3 regions of the Trichocoleus sp. FACHB-262 genome follow, and region 3 is predicted to be linked to each of the others. Evidence: predicted binding sites of a transcription regulator. Region 3 holds the regulator's gene; each other region holds the start of a gene.
The links. Region 3 encodes NtcA, which controls nitrogen genes in cyanobacteria. Its sites were predicted from a motif close to TTTGTANNNNNNNNTACAAA; they were not measured.

Region 1 (4,741 bases), on a different contig from region 3:
GTTCCCATTGCTGGGTAACTCCAGGGGGAGAATCTAGCAATAAATTCAGATTCACTTCAATAAAACGAGCGACATTTTCGGCTCGTTCCACATAGCGATTCAGCCAGTAAATTGAATCCGCGACTCGACTGAGCATCACTTTTCTCTCCTTACTTGCAGACCACCCAAGTATCCTTGCTGCCGCCGCCCTGCGAGGAGTTGACGACGAGAGAGCCTTTCCTTAGTGCCACCCTGGTTAAACCGCCAGGACTGACATAGATGTTTTTGCCGTAGAGAATGTAGGGGCGCAGATCGACGTGGCACCCTTCGATTTGCTCTTCCATCAAGGTAGGCACCCGGGAAAGACAAAGGGTGGGCTGAGCGATGTAATTGCGGGGGTTAGCCTTAATTTTCTCGGCAAAGGCTTCCCGCTCTGCTGCCGAGGCTTGGGAACCAATCAACATGCCATATCCCCCCGACTCGTTCGCTGCTTTGACCACTAGTTTGTCTAGGTTAGCCAAAACATGGCTTTGCTGTTGGGGTTCCCAGCACAGATAAGTCGGGACGTTGGCGAGCATTGGCTCTTCACCTAAGTAGTAGCGAATGATTTGTGGCACATAGGCGTAAATCACTTTGTCGTCAGCGATCCCAGTTCCTAACGCATTGGCGAGGGCGACTCGTCCGGCGCGATACACGTCCATCAAGCCTGGAACACCGAGCATCGAGTCTGAGCGAAAGGCTAGCGGGTCGATAAAATCATCATCAATGCGACGGTAGATCACATCCACGCGCTGCAAGCCTTTGGTGGTTCGCATTTGCAGATAGCCATCCGCCACGACTAGATCACGCCCTTCCACCAGTTGCACGCCCATCTGCTGGGCCAAAAAGGAATGCTCAAAGTAGGCTGAGTTATAGATACCAGGGCTCAGCACCACCACGGTAGGATCGCTTAGATGCTCTGGGGCTAGATTCAGCAAGGTTTCTAGCAGGTGACTGGAGTAGTCCTCTACGGGCTGAATCGGCATGGTGTTGAAGAGTTGCGGGAAAGTACTCTTCATGACGCGGCGATTTTCTAGCACATAGGACACGCCAGAAGGACAGCGGAGGTTGTCTTCCAGCACATACCAGCGACCATCGCGATCGCGCACCAAATCAGTCCCAGTGATGTGACACCAAATGCCTCCCGGTGGATTCAGCCCCAGGCAAGGCTTGAGAAATCCAGTGGCTGAATAAATCAGCTCTGCCGGAATCACACTATCCCGCAGAATTTTTTGCTCGTTATAGATGTCATGCAGAAACAAGTTCAGCGCGTAGATGCGTTGCTTTAAGCCTTGTTCTAGTTCTTTCCATTCCTGCGCCGAGACAATGCGAGGAATGATGTCAAAGGGCATGATGCGCTCGGTGCCCTGACCATCGCTATAGACATTGAACGTTACGCCCAACTTCATCAAGGCGATCTGGGCAGATTGCTGGCGACGTTTGATTTCACTAGCGGAGAAAGAATTAAACCGCTCGATTAAGAGGGTGGCTTCCGGACGGGGCTTACTTTTGGCAATAAACAACTCGTCATAAAAACCCTCTGGATCATAATGATCAAATCGCACGGCAAACCACCCACCTTGCTGGACTCATTCATCCTTGATAGAGGCTGAGAGAGTTCGATACTGTAGCCACTGATACGGAATCTTCTTTAGAACGCTTTAGAGTCAAATAACAATTTCTATCACTCGCCGCTGTTCCTGAAACCTGCCCGAAACTTTTCTAGGGAATCTTAATACCCGTTCTCCGAACTTCCACGTTAACTTGCTAGTGAACGCGATCGCCATGCTTAATCTTTCTATGGCTTACATTGGCAATCTCAGCAGTACCGAGCAACTCCAGGTCGAGAACGTAGGAACCCAAACTGCGATCGCCTTGACCAGCGCCAGTACGAGTCAGCAGCAGAGTCAGTGGACTAGCCTCACCACAGGTCATTGGGTGGTGCCGCCCACCTTATTCCGAACTTCGGCTGGCTGGATCTTGCGGATTGAATCGGCTCAAGGTCAATTCTTTGTGCAACTGGCAGGGGGCAGGCTCAATCTGTTGACTGCGCCACCCAGCTTGACAGGGGCAGAAACTTTACCACTCCAACCAGTGGCTGGAACCAATACTGGTGCTGCTGCAGCATCATCTATGCCACCCATGCTGCCGATCGCTCCCCTATCACCCCTGCCGCCGATGTCGCCGCTGCCGTCTATGCCGCCCATGCAGATGGGAGATATGCAAATGCAGCTAGAACCCATGCAGATGCGAATGGGCAATATGCAAATGCAGATTGGCACCCCTCCCGTCACTTCAACTCCTTTAACTCCCGCTCCCGCTCCCGCACCTTCCTCCACCGAATCAGCCCAGCGCTTCTGCTCGCAGTGTGGCAAAGCAGTTAGCCTCAGCGATCGCTTTTGTGCTCAATGTGGTCATGCTTTAACCGCACCTTAAGTGTGCTTAGGTAAGCGGGGCACGCGGTGGCGAATCGGACCTAGGACTTGATTGAGTTCGCGCAGTTGCTCGGCGGTTCCCATAGAAATGAGCACATCCCCGGTCATCAAAGTTGTGTCGGCAGTGGGACCGGCAATCAAGCTACCGTCGGCCCGACGAATTGCTAGCACTAAGGCTCCGGTTTGCGATCGCAGACGAGCTTCCCGTAGAGTTTGGCCGACATAGGGGCAAGTGCCTGGCTCCAGTAAGCACTCCTCCATGTAGAATGCTCGGTCTGTCCCAGTCAAAATACCGTCGACAAAATCCATCACTTGAGGTCTGAGGGCAGCGGCGGCCATGCGTTTACCGCCCGTGATGTAAGGCGATACAACAGCATCTGCACCCCCTCGTTGTAGCTTTTTGAGGGCTTCTTCGGTGCTGGCTCTGGCGATCGCCCGGACTTGCGGATTCAGAGTTTTGGCCGAAAGCACGGTGTAGAGATTCTCGGCATCGGAAGGCAAAGCTGCTACCAAACAAACGGCTCGCTCAATCCCCACCCCAGTTAGTACCTCGTCGAGCGTGGCATCGCCTTGAATGGCCACATAGCCTAGCTCCTGCGCTTCGTGCACCTCCGCCAGATCAGAATCAATGGCAATAAAGGGGATGCCCTCAGCCTTAAACTCTAAAGCAATCTGACGACCCGTTCGCCCAAACCCACAGAGAATATAGTGTTGTGTCAGTGATTCCATGATGCGCCGTCGCTGCTGTAACCGCAGTCCTGCTTGAAAGTACCCTTGAATCAATGCTTCTGTGAACCGATTGACGATATAGCCGATCGCCACCACTCCCATCAAAATCAAGATGATAGTAAATAACCGTCCGCGATCGCCCAGCTCATGGACTTCCATAAAGCCAACGGTCGCTAGAGTAATTACGGTCATGTAGGCAGCATCCAGCCAGCGCCACCCCTCAACCCAGCAATACCAAATCGTGCCAATCAGAAACACTCCCATGAGAGCGATCGCGCCGCCGATCAATTCAGCTTTGATGCGTCGATATCTTTGCTCAATGGTGGCTTGAGAGTTAAAGAGGTTATCGGGATTCACATAGCAACGCTAAAGGGTCTCTGTTTGCAGAATACCCGCGATCGAGGGGTGTGGTGCAAAAACGTTGCGAGCTCCTCTCTCTAGGACAGGTGACTCGTGGTACAGCCGCGAGTTGTTGACAACTTGTAAAGTAAAGCAAGGGGCCTTCATCAAGGGAAAGCAATGTACGTACTGATTGGGGGAGCAGGGCTAATCGGGCTTAACTTGGCCCAGAGATTGGTGGATTTAGGACATACGGTGGCGGTGATAGACATTGACCCAGTGGCTTGCCGCTACGCCCGCGAGCAAGTGGGAGTCATGGCTTTTGAAGGCAGTGCTGTCAGCACAGAAGTTTTGCTGGAAGCGGGAATTCGCAAAGCCGATGCTTTGGCTGCGGTCCTGCGAGATGATGCCCTGAATTTAGCAATGGCTACTTTAGGTAAGCATTACGGGGTGCCGCAAATCATGGTGCGGATGCGGCATCGAGACTTTGGTGAACCCTACCGCATTGCTGGAGCGACGCATGTGATCAATGCGATCGAGCTAGCGGTATCGACAATGGTGAATGCGATCGAATATCCAGAGGTGGAATCGATCATGCACTTTGAGCAAGGCCAGATTGAAGTATTAAAGCTAGCAATTCCCAACCAATGTCATGTGGTCGGGCGCAGTGTGGCAGAAGTGGCACAAGATCAACGCTTTCCGACCGGATCTTTGATCATTGGCTATCAAACCCACCCGCAAACCTCGCTGAAAATCCCCAACGGCAGCACTGTGTTAGAACCCGGATCAACCATTTTAATTGTCACTAAGCCAGGAACCTTGCATGAGGTAATTGATTTTGTGCAGGGCTGCACTTGATACAAAAGCCTTTTGAAGGAGATATGTCATGAGGTGGAACTCCTACATGGAGTTAGCCTTGCATCACAATGCTTGAGATAGAGAAAATTTAAGGGCTCAAACTACTAACATGAAATCTGAAATATCTAATAACAAACACCCTTATTACTTATGAAACCCGAATTTGCCATTCCTTATCAAACTGGTGCTAAGTTATCTCAGCCTTCTGATGGTCAGGTGAAATCCATTTTGCCAACTCCACCTAGTAGTCAAGAGCCTTCTAAAGTGCAGAAATAAGTAGTTATTTGCTAGGGGTGGTCGCTATTGAGGGCGAATGAAGTCAGGCATTGACTCGGCCCTCAAAAAGTTAAGGTAGAACCACC
Region 2 (4,741 bases), on a different contig from region 3:
GTCTCCACAACCCCAAGCCTCTCACGTCACCCAGCCAAACTCAATCCAGAATCTAAAATCGGCAATCCAAAGCTGCTATGCGTCCACCGTTCGTCCTTTCTGCGGAAACAACCCTGCCGGACGCACTTGCAGAAACACCACAATTAGCGCAAAAACCATCACCTTGGCCATGCTAGTGCTAGAGAAGAAAGTAAAAAAGTCAGCCAATGGGGGCACCGCCGTCAACAAAGGACGAAACGCATCGGAGCCGATCAGATAAGTTAAGGTGCCGATCGCCATTGCCGCCACAATGCTGCCGACCAACTTGCCAACGCCACCCACGACGACCACCATAAAGGTATCGACAATATAGTTCTGTCCGGTGTTGGGGCCAACGGAACCAAGTAAGCTCAGGGCACAGCCCGCCACACCTGCCAGCCCAGATCCCAGCGCAAAGGTAAGTGCATCTACCTTCTGAGTGGGGATGCCCAAGCAAGCACTCATGCTACGGTTTTGCGTCACAGCTCGAATTCGCAGCCCCCAAGGCGATCGCTGCAAGAACAGATAAATGGCAACGACGCAGAAAATAGTCAAGGCCACAATAAAGAGACGCACCGAGGAGACTTGAAGGCTTCCCAAAGAGAAGCCACTGCGAAGCCACTTAGGCGCGGTGACATCTACGTTTTGTGCCCCAAACCAAGGTTTAGTCACGGCCAGCTTATAAGTTTGGCTGAGGATATTGCCTGTGACCGCCGCAATGCCAAAAGAGAGCGGTAAAAGTAGCGCGATCGCCCAACCCCGCAGACGGTGCCAATCCGCACGACGAGACAGCAGCCACATTCCACCGAAAAAGAAGAGGCAAAAGAGGGCTAGACCAATCACCAGCACCCAATTCACGCTCCGCACAAACTGCTGCAAGATCAGGCTCACGCCCCAGGTAGCCAGCAAAGTTTCTAGAGGACGGCCATATAAATACCGCACCACCCCTCGTTCCAAAATTAGTCCCATTAAAGCTGCGACTAAAAAGGCTAAAGGGAGAGCAAAGAGAATGTAAGTTTCTAGCCAGTCACCCCCCAGGCTCTTGAACACATTCTGAACCACAAAGGTGGTGTAAGCCCCCAACATCATCAATTCCCCGTGGGCCATGTTGATCACACCCATGAGGCCGAACACAATGGCGAGTCCCAGTGCTGCTAGCAACAACACCGAACCGATGCCAATGCCACCCAAAATCCCATCTACCAATCCCGTCAGCAAATCTCTCCCTCCTGCGAGCTGGGATTCTGAAGAAGAACTTGGTTAATTCAGCTCCAGAATCCTTTAGCGAAGTGGCACGTAGTGCTATCTAAAATCTCAATCTCTAGGTGGTCTTGTACTTGCCACCCTTGGCTGGGTCAGACCAATCACAAGCGAAGCCCTTGGTTTCAGCTACATACTGGTTCCAAGGCACAGGAGCTACGGCTTTGTCAGTAGAGGAGACAATCTCAAACAGACCATCGTCCCGCACCTCACCAATCCGCACCACTTTAGACAAGTGATGGTTGGCAGCCAAGCTGACCTGTCCTTGTGGAGCATCAAAGGTTTGGCCGATCGCAGCAGCCCGTACCTTCTCCATGTCATCTGCCGTAGCGGCCTTCTCAACCGCTTGCTTCCAGATGTAAACCATGATGTATGCTGCTTCCATCGGGTCGTTGGTGACGCGATCGCTGCCATACTTGGCTTTGAACGCCTCTACAAACTTCTTGTTGGCAGGAGTGTCTACGGTTTGGAAATAGTTCCAAGCGGCATAATGACCCTTGAGATATTCCGGTCCGATCGCCTTCACTTCTTCTTCCGCAATACTGACAGACATAGAGGGATATTTGTCTGGTCCCATCCCTGCGCCCTGCAACTGCTTGAAGAAAGCCACGTTGCTGTCTCCATTCAGCGTGTTGTAGATCACGCCACCGTTCGGCAATGCCTGCTTGATTTTGGCAATAATTGGCGTAACTTCTGTACTGCCTAGAGGCAGGTAGTCTTCCCCGACAACTTCGGCACCTTTGGCTTCTAGCTGGGCCTTGATGATGGTGTTGGCGGTGCGAGGGAAAACATAGTCAGATCCCACCAAGAAGAATTCTTTGCCCTTGTTTTCCAGCAGCCAATCGACCGAGGGTTCAATTTGTTGGTTGGGAGCGGCTCCGGTGTAGAAGATGTTTTTGGAACATTCTTGCCCTTCATACTGCACTGGATACCAGAGCATATGATTCTTCTGCTCAAAGACAGGCAAAACTGCTTTGCGGCTGGCAGAGGTCCAGCAGCCAAAGATAGTCGCGACCTTATCTTGGTCAATTAGTTTAGTTGCTTTCTCAGCGAAGGTAGGCCAATCAGAAGCACCATCTTCGACGATCGCTTCAATTTGTTTGCCTAAAACACCACCTGCTTGATTAATTTCTGTGATCGCTAACTGTTCAGCATCTACCACGCTCTTTTCACTAATGGCCATGGTGCCGCTTAGCGAATGGAGAATCCCAACCTTGATGGTGTTGCCGCTACCAGCGGCGGCAGGTGAAGCTGCTGTCGTAGGGGAAGCACTCTCGCCTGCTTGAGGGGTGGGATTGTTGGCGCAAGCTTTTAGCAGAATGCTAGTACCAAAAGTGGCTGAGCCGTAAATCAGAAACTTGCGCCGCCCAAACTGCCTTGCCATGTTGTTATTATTCTCCTCACTCAATCTGCTAACCGGTGTCGGAAGTTACATGATTAAAGTGAGATATTATGGCGGAGCTTCTCAGGCTAATTGTATTAGCTTATACAAAATTCCGATGGCAATAAATGTTCTTAGTCGCAAACCCTGATCTTTGCGTGGGTTAAGTCAAAATAACCCCATGATTGAAAGTTCAAGGCGATCGCCAAATTCTACATACTTCTACATATTCTCTGTAATAAAATTAATCACCTGCTCTAACCCGGTCTGAGTTTTCAGATTGGTGAAAACAAATGGCTTCTGACCTCGCATTTTTGTGGCGTCTCGCTCCATGACGCCTAGGTCAGCCCCGACGAAGGGAGCCAAATCAATTTTGTTAATCACCAATAAATCTGATTTGGTGATTCCTGGTCCTCCCTTGCGAGGAATCTTGTCTCCTGCAGCCACATCGATTACGTAAATGGTGAGATCAACTAATTCGGGGCTGAAGGTAGACGCGAGATTATCACCCCCGCTTTCCACGAACAGTAAATCTAAGCTCTGGAAGCGTTGTTCCAGTTGAGCGATCGCCGCTAAGTTGATTGAGGCATCTTCGCGAATTGCAGTGTGAGGGCACCCTCCAGTTTCTACCCCAATGATGCGCTCTTGCTCCAATGCCTGATGCTTGACTAAAAACTGCGCATCTTCTTGGGTGTAAATGTCGTTGGTGACTACCGCAATATTGTATTGCTGACGTAGAGCTTTACACAGCGTCTCTACCAAAGCAGTTTTGCCAGAGCCTACTGGACCTGCGATTCCAACCCGTAGTGTACTCATCTGGAATTCTCCTAGCCAGATTAAAATTATATTCTCTAGATAAATTAAATCTTTAGTCTAAGTATTTTCTGTCGTTGCGAATTGTGACTGCACTCAGTCAGAAATGGCTGAAGAACTTCTGAGGCGCATTAAATTTTGCAGCACGAATTCTAATCTCAATCCTCCGGCATCAAAAATTTAAGATCAGGGCACATTTATGTGTATGAGAGCAAAATTTGGGCAATGTCGGTAACCGACCAAAACTTTAAGATAAGGTTAATTTGTATATTAGATAACCATATGTATCAGTACCCCATCAAAGTGCTGTTGGTTGAAGATGACGAGGACGACTACGTACTCACGCGATCGCTCCTCTCAGAAATCGAGGGTGATAAGTTTACCCTGGAATGGGTCCAGACCTATGAAGCGGCGCTGACTATGATGGGGCAGCATCGGCATAATATCTATTTAATTGACTACCGCTTAGGGCTTCATGATGGCCTAGAGCTGTTGCAGGCGGCGATCGCTCAAGGTTGCCACGCTCCTATTATCCTGCTCACCGGACAAGGTGATCAAGAAATTGATCTAGCGGCGATGCAAGCGGGTGCGGCGGACTATCTGGTGAAAGGTCGAATTGATGCTGCTTTATTAGAGCGAGCCATTCGTTACGCGATTGAGCGGAAGCGCACCCTAGAAGCACTCCGAGCCAGCGAGTCGCGTCTGGAAGGAATTTTAGCTTCCCTCGAAGATGTAGTTTGGTCGATTTCAGCTACAACCTTTGAGACCATCTATATTAGTCCTGCCGCTGCCGCGCTCTACGGTCGTCCTGTAGCGGAGTTTTACCAAAATCCCCGGCTGTGGCTGGAAGTGGTGCATCCAGAGGATTTGGAGCAGGTCGAAGCCGCATCAGAGCATCTACTCAAAGTGGGTTTCAAGAATTTAGAGTACCGAATTCTCCAGCCTACAGGTGGAGTCCGCTGGATTCATGACCGGGCGCATGTAGTCTATGACGGAGGCAGCCAAGGCGATCGCATTGATGGCATGGCCATTGACATTACCGAGGCAAAGCAAGCCGAAGCCTCCCTCAAGGCAATTGTCCGAGAGAACAGCCAGTTGGCTTCTGCGATCGCCAATATGACGATTGGGGTGGTGATTACGGACCCCAACCTGCCCGAAAACCCAATTATTTTTGCCAATCCCGGATTTACCAAGATGACAGGCTACACCCCTGAGGAAGTCTTGGGCCGTAATTGTCGGTTCTTGCAAGGCGCTGACACCAATCCAGTT
Region 3 (4,741 bases):
CCATAGCTAATGTGAGGCCGACCAGATAAATCTAGAGCTACCTGGATTAGAGCTTCGTCCAAGGGCGCGAGGAAATTGCCAAACCGGACAATGCCTTTGCGATCGCCTAACGCTTTAGCCAGAGCTTGACCCAGGGTAATGCCTACATCTTCGTTGGTGTGATGGTCATCAATTTCCAAGTCACCCGTCGCTCGCACCTCTAGGTCAAACAGCCCATGCGAAGCAATCTGATGCAACATGTGGTCGAGAAATGGAATACCTGTGGCGGCTACACAGCGACCCTGTCCATCCAAATTAATGGTGACATGCACATCTGTCTCACCCGTTTTGCGACTGACTGAGGCCACTCGTCCTGAAAATACGGGTTCTAATGATGCTCCGTTGGCCTGCTCGAAGGCTGTGCGGTGCTCTTGGGAAGACGCTTCATGAATGCTAGTCTGCATAGGCCCTACTCAATACTGGGAAGTAAAAACTGGGAAGTAGAAACAGGAAGTAAGAAACTTTGAGCCTGCACAGGCAGGCCAAACGACTGTAGTCACTGAATGGCAACCACTACATCCCCATGATCTCATAGCCAGAATCGACATAGAGGATTTGCCCTGTCATACCGCTGGACAAATCACTGCATAGGAACGCTGCCGTATTGCCAACTTCTAGTTGAGTCACAGTGCGGCGCAGGGGGGCCACTTCCTCCACATGATGAATCATGTCCAGAATTCCTCCAACCGCAGAGGAGGCGAGAGTTCTAATCGGGCCAGCAGAAATGCCATTGACTCGAATATTGTGGGGGCCCAGTTCTGCCGCCAAGTATTTAACGCTCATTTCCAAGCCCGCTTTGGCAATGCCCATAACGTTATAGTTGGGCACCACGCGCACCCCGCCCAAATAAGTCAAAGTGACAATGCTGCCGCCTTCTGTCATCAGGGGTTTAGCGGCACCACTGAGCTGAATCAACGAATAAGTGCTGATGTCTAAGGCTGTGGTAAATCCTGGCCGCGAGGTGTTGCTAAAGTGGCCAGATAAGTCATCTTTGTTGGCAAAGGCCAGACAGTGAACCAAGATATCTAGCTTGCCCCACTTCTCCTTCACAGTCTCAAAGGTGGACTGAATCTGCGCATCATCTTGCACATTGCAAGGCACAAACAAGCTGGGTTGTAGCGGTTCAACCAGTTCTGCTACTTTTTTTTCCATCTTGCCCCGCTCATCGGGCAGATAGGTAATCCCTAGGTTGGCACCCGCTTTATGGAGTTGTTGGGCAATTCCCCAAGCAATCGAGCGATTGTTAGCAATGCCTGTGACTAAGGCATTTTTTCCGGTCAGATCCAGCATGGCAATCTCTTCGTTAAGGGCAATTACGAGAATACTCAAAGATGGGGGCTTAAAGATATTGACATCGACTGTCGCTTGTAGGGTGATACGCTGCCTTGAGTCCTATCACAAGATATCTGTCTTTAGGGGGAGTAAGATAGGGTCTAAATAGGCCGCTGACAGCCAAGCTCCGTTCGTTTGTGGTCCTCGAAACAGCAGTTAAATTCTTCAGCCATTGGCGATCGCTGGCAGATTGTGTATCAAATAGAACAAAAAATGACTCTGGAGTAAGTTTAAGTGTTCTAAAGTCATCAATTGCTTACAGTTGGCTCACCTTCGTAAGGTTCATCTCCAGACGAGCGGCCCATGAAGGTTGGAGAAGGGCATCGAAAAGGTAAAAGGATATGGTAATGACGCAGGATAGGCCGTTAGCATCTGTGTTTCGTCAACTGGGAGGCGGAGCATTTCCTCCCGTGATCGAAACGTTTGATCGAGGCAAGACGATTTTCTTCCCCGGTGATCCAGCGGAGCGTGTCTACTTTTTGGTCCGAGGTGCGGTCAAACTGTCTCGCGTTTATGAAGCGGGCGAAGAAATCACCGTAGCCTTGCTGCGAGAAAATAGTGTCTTTGGGGTTCTCTCGCTGATTACGGGCAATCGTTCCGATCGCTTTTATCACGCAGTTGCTTTTACTCCGGCGGAATTGCTGTCGGTGCCCATTGAGCAAGTGGAAAAAGCCCTCAAGGATAACCCAGAGCTGTCGATGCTGATGTTGCAAGGGTTGTCTTCGCGCATCTTGCAAACGGAGATGATGATCGAAACCTTGGCCCACCGGGATATGGGATCACGCTTGGTCAGCTTCTTGCTCATCCTCTGTCGTGACTTTGGTGTTCCTGGCCCTGACGGGATCACGATTGACTTGAAATTGTCGCATCAGGCGATCGCAGAGGCGATTGGTTCCACACGGGTCACAGTCACGCGCCTACTGGGGGATCTGCGGCAGGAGAAGATGATTTCCATCCATAAGAAAAAAATTACGGTTCATAATCCCGTCGCCCTCAGTCAACAGTTCAGTTGATCTGCTATGGTTAACCTCTAGTAATAACAAGCGCTTACAGCGACTTGAATACAGCTCTCTGGCCGAGGAAGGTGCTTCATGGCACTCCTGCGAGGAAACAAAGAGAGCCGTGATGCTCTCCTGACGCTGAGGCAAGGCAGCAACTTTTGCTATCTGGGTCTGCTTGTTGTCGTCCTACAGGTGTGATGGCACACAAAACTTCCAGGGCATGAGATAGGCTGTATCTGAGTTGGGTGTGAGCCAAATGGCTTCCTGAGGGTAGATGACCAGCGGGTACATCTTAATTGTGGCAATCTTGGTGTTGGGGGGTGTGATCGCAACGGTGGGCGATCGCATCGGCACGCGCGTAGGCAAGGCTCGCCTCAGCTTGTTTAACTTGCGTCCCCGCAAAACCGCGGTCTTGGTGACGATTGTCACGGGTGGCATCATTTCTGCTTCTACACTCGCCATTTTGTTTGCTGTGAGTGATCAACTCCGGACTGGCGTTTTTGAATTGGGCAAAATTCAGAAAAACCTCTCTAGGGCGCGAGAAGACTTAGCAAAGACGAGATTTCAAAAAAACCAAGTTGAGCAAGAGCTGACCCAAGCCCGCGCTGAGCAAGTTTCGGCCCAACAACGGCTAGATCGGATTAATTTGTTTCTTAAGGCCGCGATCGCTAAGCAAGCGACGACAGAAACACAGCTAAATCGTACCCAAACCCAGCTAGGCCGAGTCGAGGCCGAAAGAGCCCGCACCGAAGCTCAACTCGACCAAACTCAGAGCCAACTGAGCCGCGCGGAAGCAGAAAAGGATCGGATTGAAGATGCCAAAGACCGCACCGAAGCAGAACTAAACCGAACTCAAACGCAACTAAGCACTGTTTCTCAGCAAGCAACGGGACTCCGCTCCGAGATCGACCGACTGGATAACGAGCGCCAAAACTTGATTAAAGAAACTAAAGATTTAGAGGTTCAACAAGCCAATCTAGAGAAAGCTGTCCAAACCTTGCAGCGGTACTACCAGTACTATCAAGCGCAATATGAAACCCTACGCCAAGGCAACGTCGCTCTCTTCCGAGGACAAGTGTTGTCAGCAGGCGTCGTGCGGATCGTTTCTCCCACAGGCGCTCAGCAAGCAGTAGACCAGTTACTGCGAGAAGCAAATCGTAACGCTATCAAGTTGACCCGTCCTGGTGCTGGTCAAGTCAGCGAACAGATTATTCAAATCACCAGACCGGAAGTAGAACAACTGGTTGACCAAATTGAAGATGGTCGCGATTACGTGATTAGAATTCTCTCAGCGGGTAACTATGTCCTAGGAGAAAAGAGCGTTCAGGTGGTGGCGAGCGCTACGTTCAACCAAGTGGCATTTCTGTCTGGTGATGTCATTGCTGCCGCTTCAGTTGATCCATCTATCCTAACTGAAGCCGACATTCAAAAGCGGATCGAACTGCTGCTAGCCGCCACGGAGTTTCGAGCCAGAGGTGCGGGGGTACTCACGGAAGGAGTACAGATCGCTGCAAATGGTCCCAGCGTCACGGCAATTTTGAGCTTTGCCGAGCAGTTGAAGCAGTATCGCCAGCCGCTCGATTTAAAGGTTGTAACCACGGGTGTGATCTACACAGCAGGCCCGCTGAAGGTGGAGTTGTTAGCGATTCAGAATGGCCAAGTGGTGCTGAGTACTAGTCGGGACATTCCTCAACCCAATCGTCCTCAACCCAACAGCAGTCCATCTCCTCAACCCAACAATGCCACTCCTAATCCAAACAATCCAAACAACAGCGTGACTCAAGAGGACGCTAATTTTGAGTTTCAACATTCAGACCCTTACCCTGGAAAAGCTCCCAATTCCAAGCCGTCAGATGTCTCTCCCAGCCCCTTCGTCAGTCCTGACGATTTGTAACGGTAGGTCGTTACAATAAAGCAGAGTAACGCTGACAAGTTGAACTGTTTCCCCGCTCTGCTGGCAAATGATTAGAATTTCATGGTCTTAAATCCTCCCCCCAATCCTGATCAGCCGATCATCTTAGGCTTCGATCCTGGTCGCCACAAATGTGGTTTAGCTGCGATGGGAGTAGACCGGACGCTACATTACCACCAAGTTATTGCAGCGGATGAGGTGGTAGCTACGATTCAACAGCTCCAAAAACAGCTACCCATCTCGATCGTAGTAATGGGGGATCAAACGACTGCGAAAACTTGGAAACAAAAGCTAAGTGATGATTTACCCGATCCGCTCCGGGTCGTCTTGGTAGACGAGCGTTACAGCAGCTTAGAAGCTCGCGATCGCTACTGGAAGATGTACCCCCCTAAAGGCTTGTATCGTTTGATCCCTCAAGGGATGCGAACCCCACCGCGATCGCTCGATGATATTGTGG

Region 1: a site for NtcA is predicted at 1,643-1,662, ahead of H6F68_RS14395 (circularly permuted type 2 ATP-grasp protein). Genes of this name have one in related genera too.
Region 2: a site for NtcA is predicted at 2,752-2,771, ahead of urtA (urea ABC transporter substrate-binding protein). Genes of this name have one in related genera too.

The regions. Positions count from the first base shown of each region.
Region 1 is NZ_JACJPK010000072.1:244,710-249,450, reverse strand. It holds gene H6F68_RS14400 (alpha-E domain-containing protein) at 1-136, opposite strand, end outside; gene H6F68_RS14395 (circularly permuted type 2 ATP-grasp protein) at 150-1,583, opposite strand; gene H6F68_RS14390 (zinc ribbon domain-containing protein) at 1,804-2,454, shown strand; gene H6F68_RS14385 (potassium channel family protein) at 2,451-3,539, opposite strand; gene H6F68_RS14380 (TrkA family potassium uptake protein) at 3,702-4,379, shown strand; gene H6F68_RS29390 (hypothetical protein) at 4,530-4,655, shown strand.
Region 2 is NZ_JACJPK010000015.1:73,056-77,796, reverse strand. It holds gene urtC (urea ABC transporter permease subunit UrtC) at 1-8, opposite strand, end outside; gene H6F68_RS00850 (ABC transporter permease subunit) at 76-1,236, opposite strand; gene urtA (urea ABC transporter substrate-binding protein) at 1,340-2,662, opposite strand; gene ureG (urease accessory protein UreG) at 2,882-3,475, opposite strand; gene H6F68_RS00835 (EAL domain-containing protein) at 3,755-4,741, shown strand, end outside.
Region 3 is NZ_JACJPK010000086.1:386,778-391,518, reverse strand. It holds gene hisB (imidazoleglycerol-phosphate dehydratase HisB) at 1-443, opposite strand, end outside; gene fabI (enoyl-ACP reductase FabI) at 553-1,329, opposite strand; gene ntcA (global nitrogen regulator NtcA) at 1,713-2,384, shown strand; gene H6F68_RS19305 (DUF3084 domain-containing protein) at 2,647-4,266, shown strand; gene H6F68_RS19300 (pre-16S rRNA-processing nuclease YqgF) at 4,348-4,741, shown strand, end outside.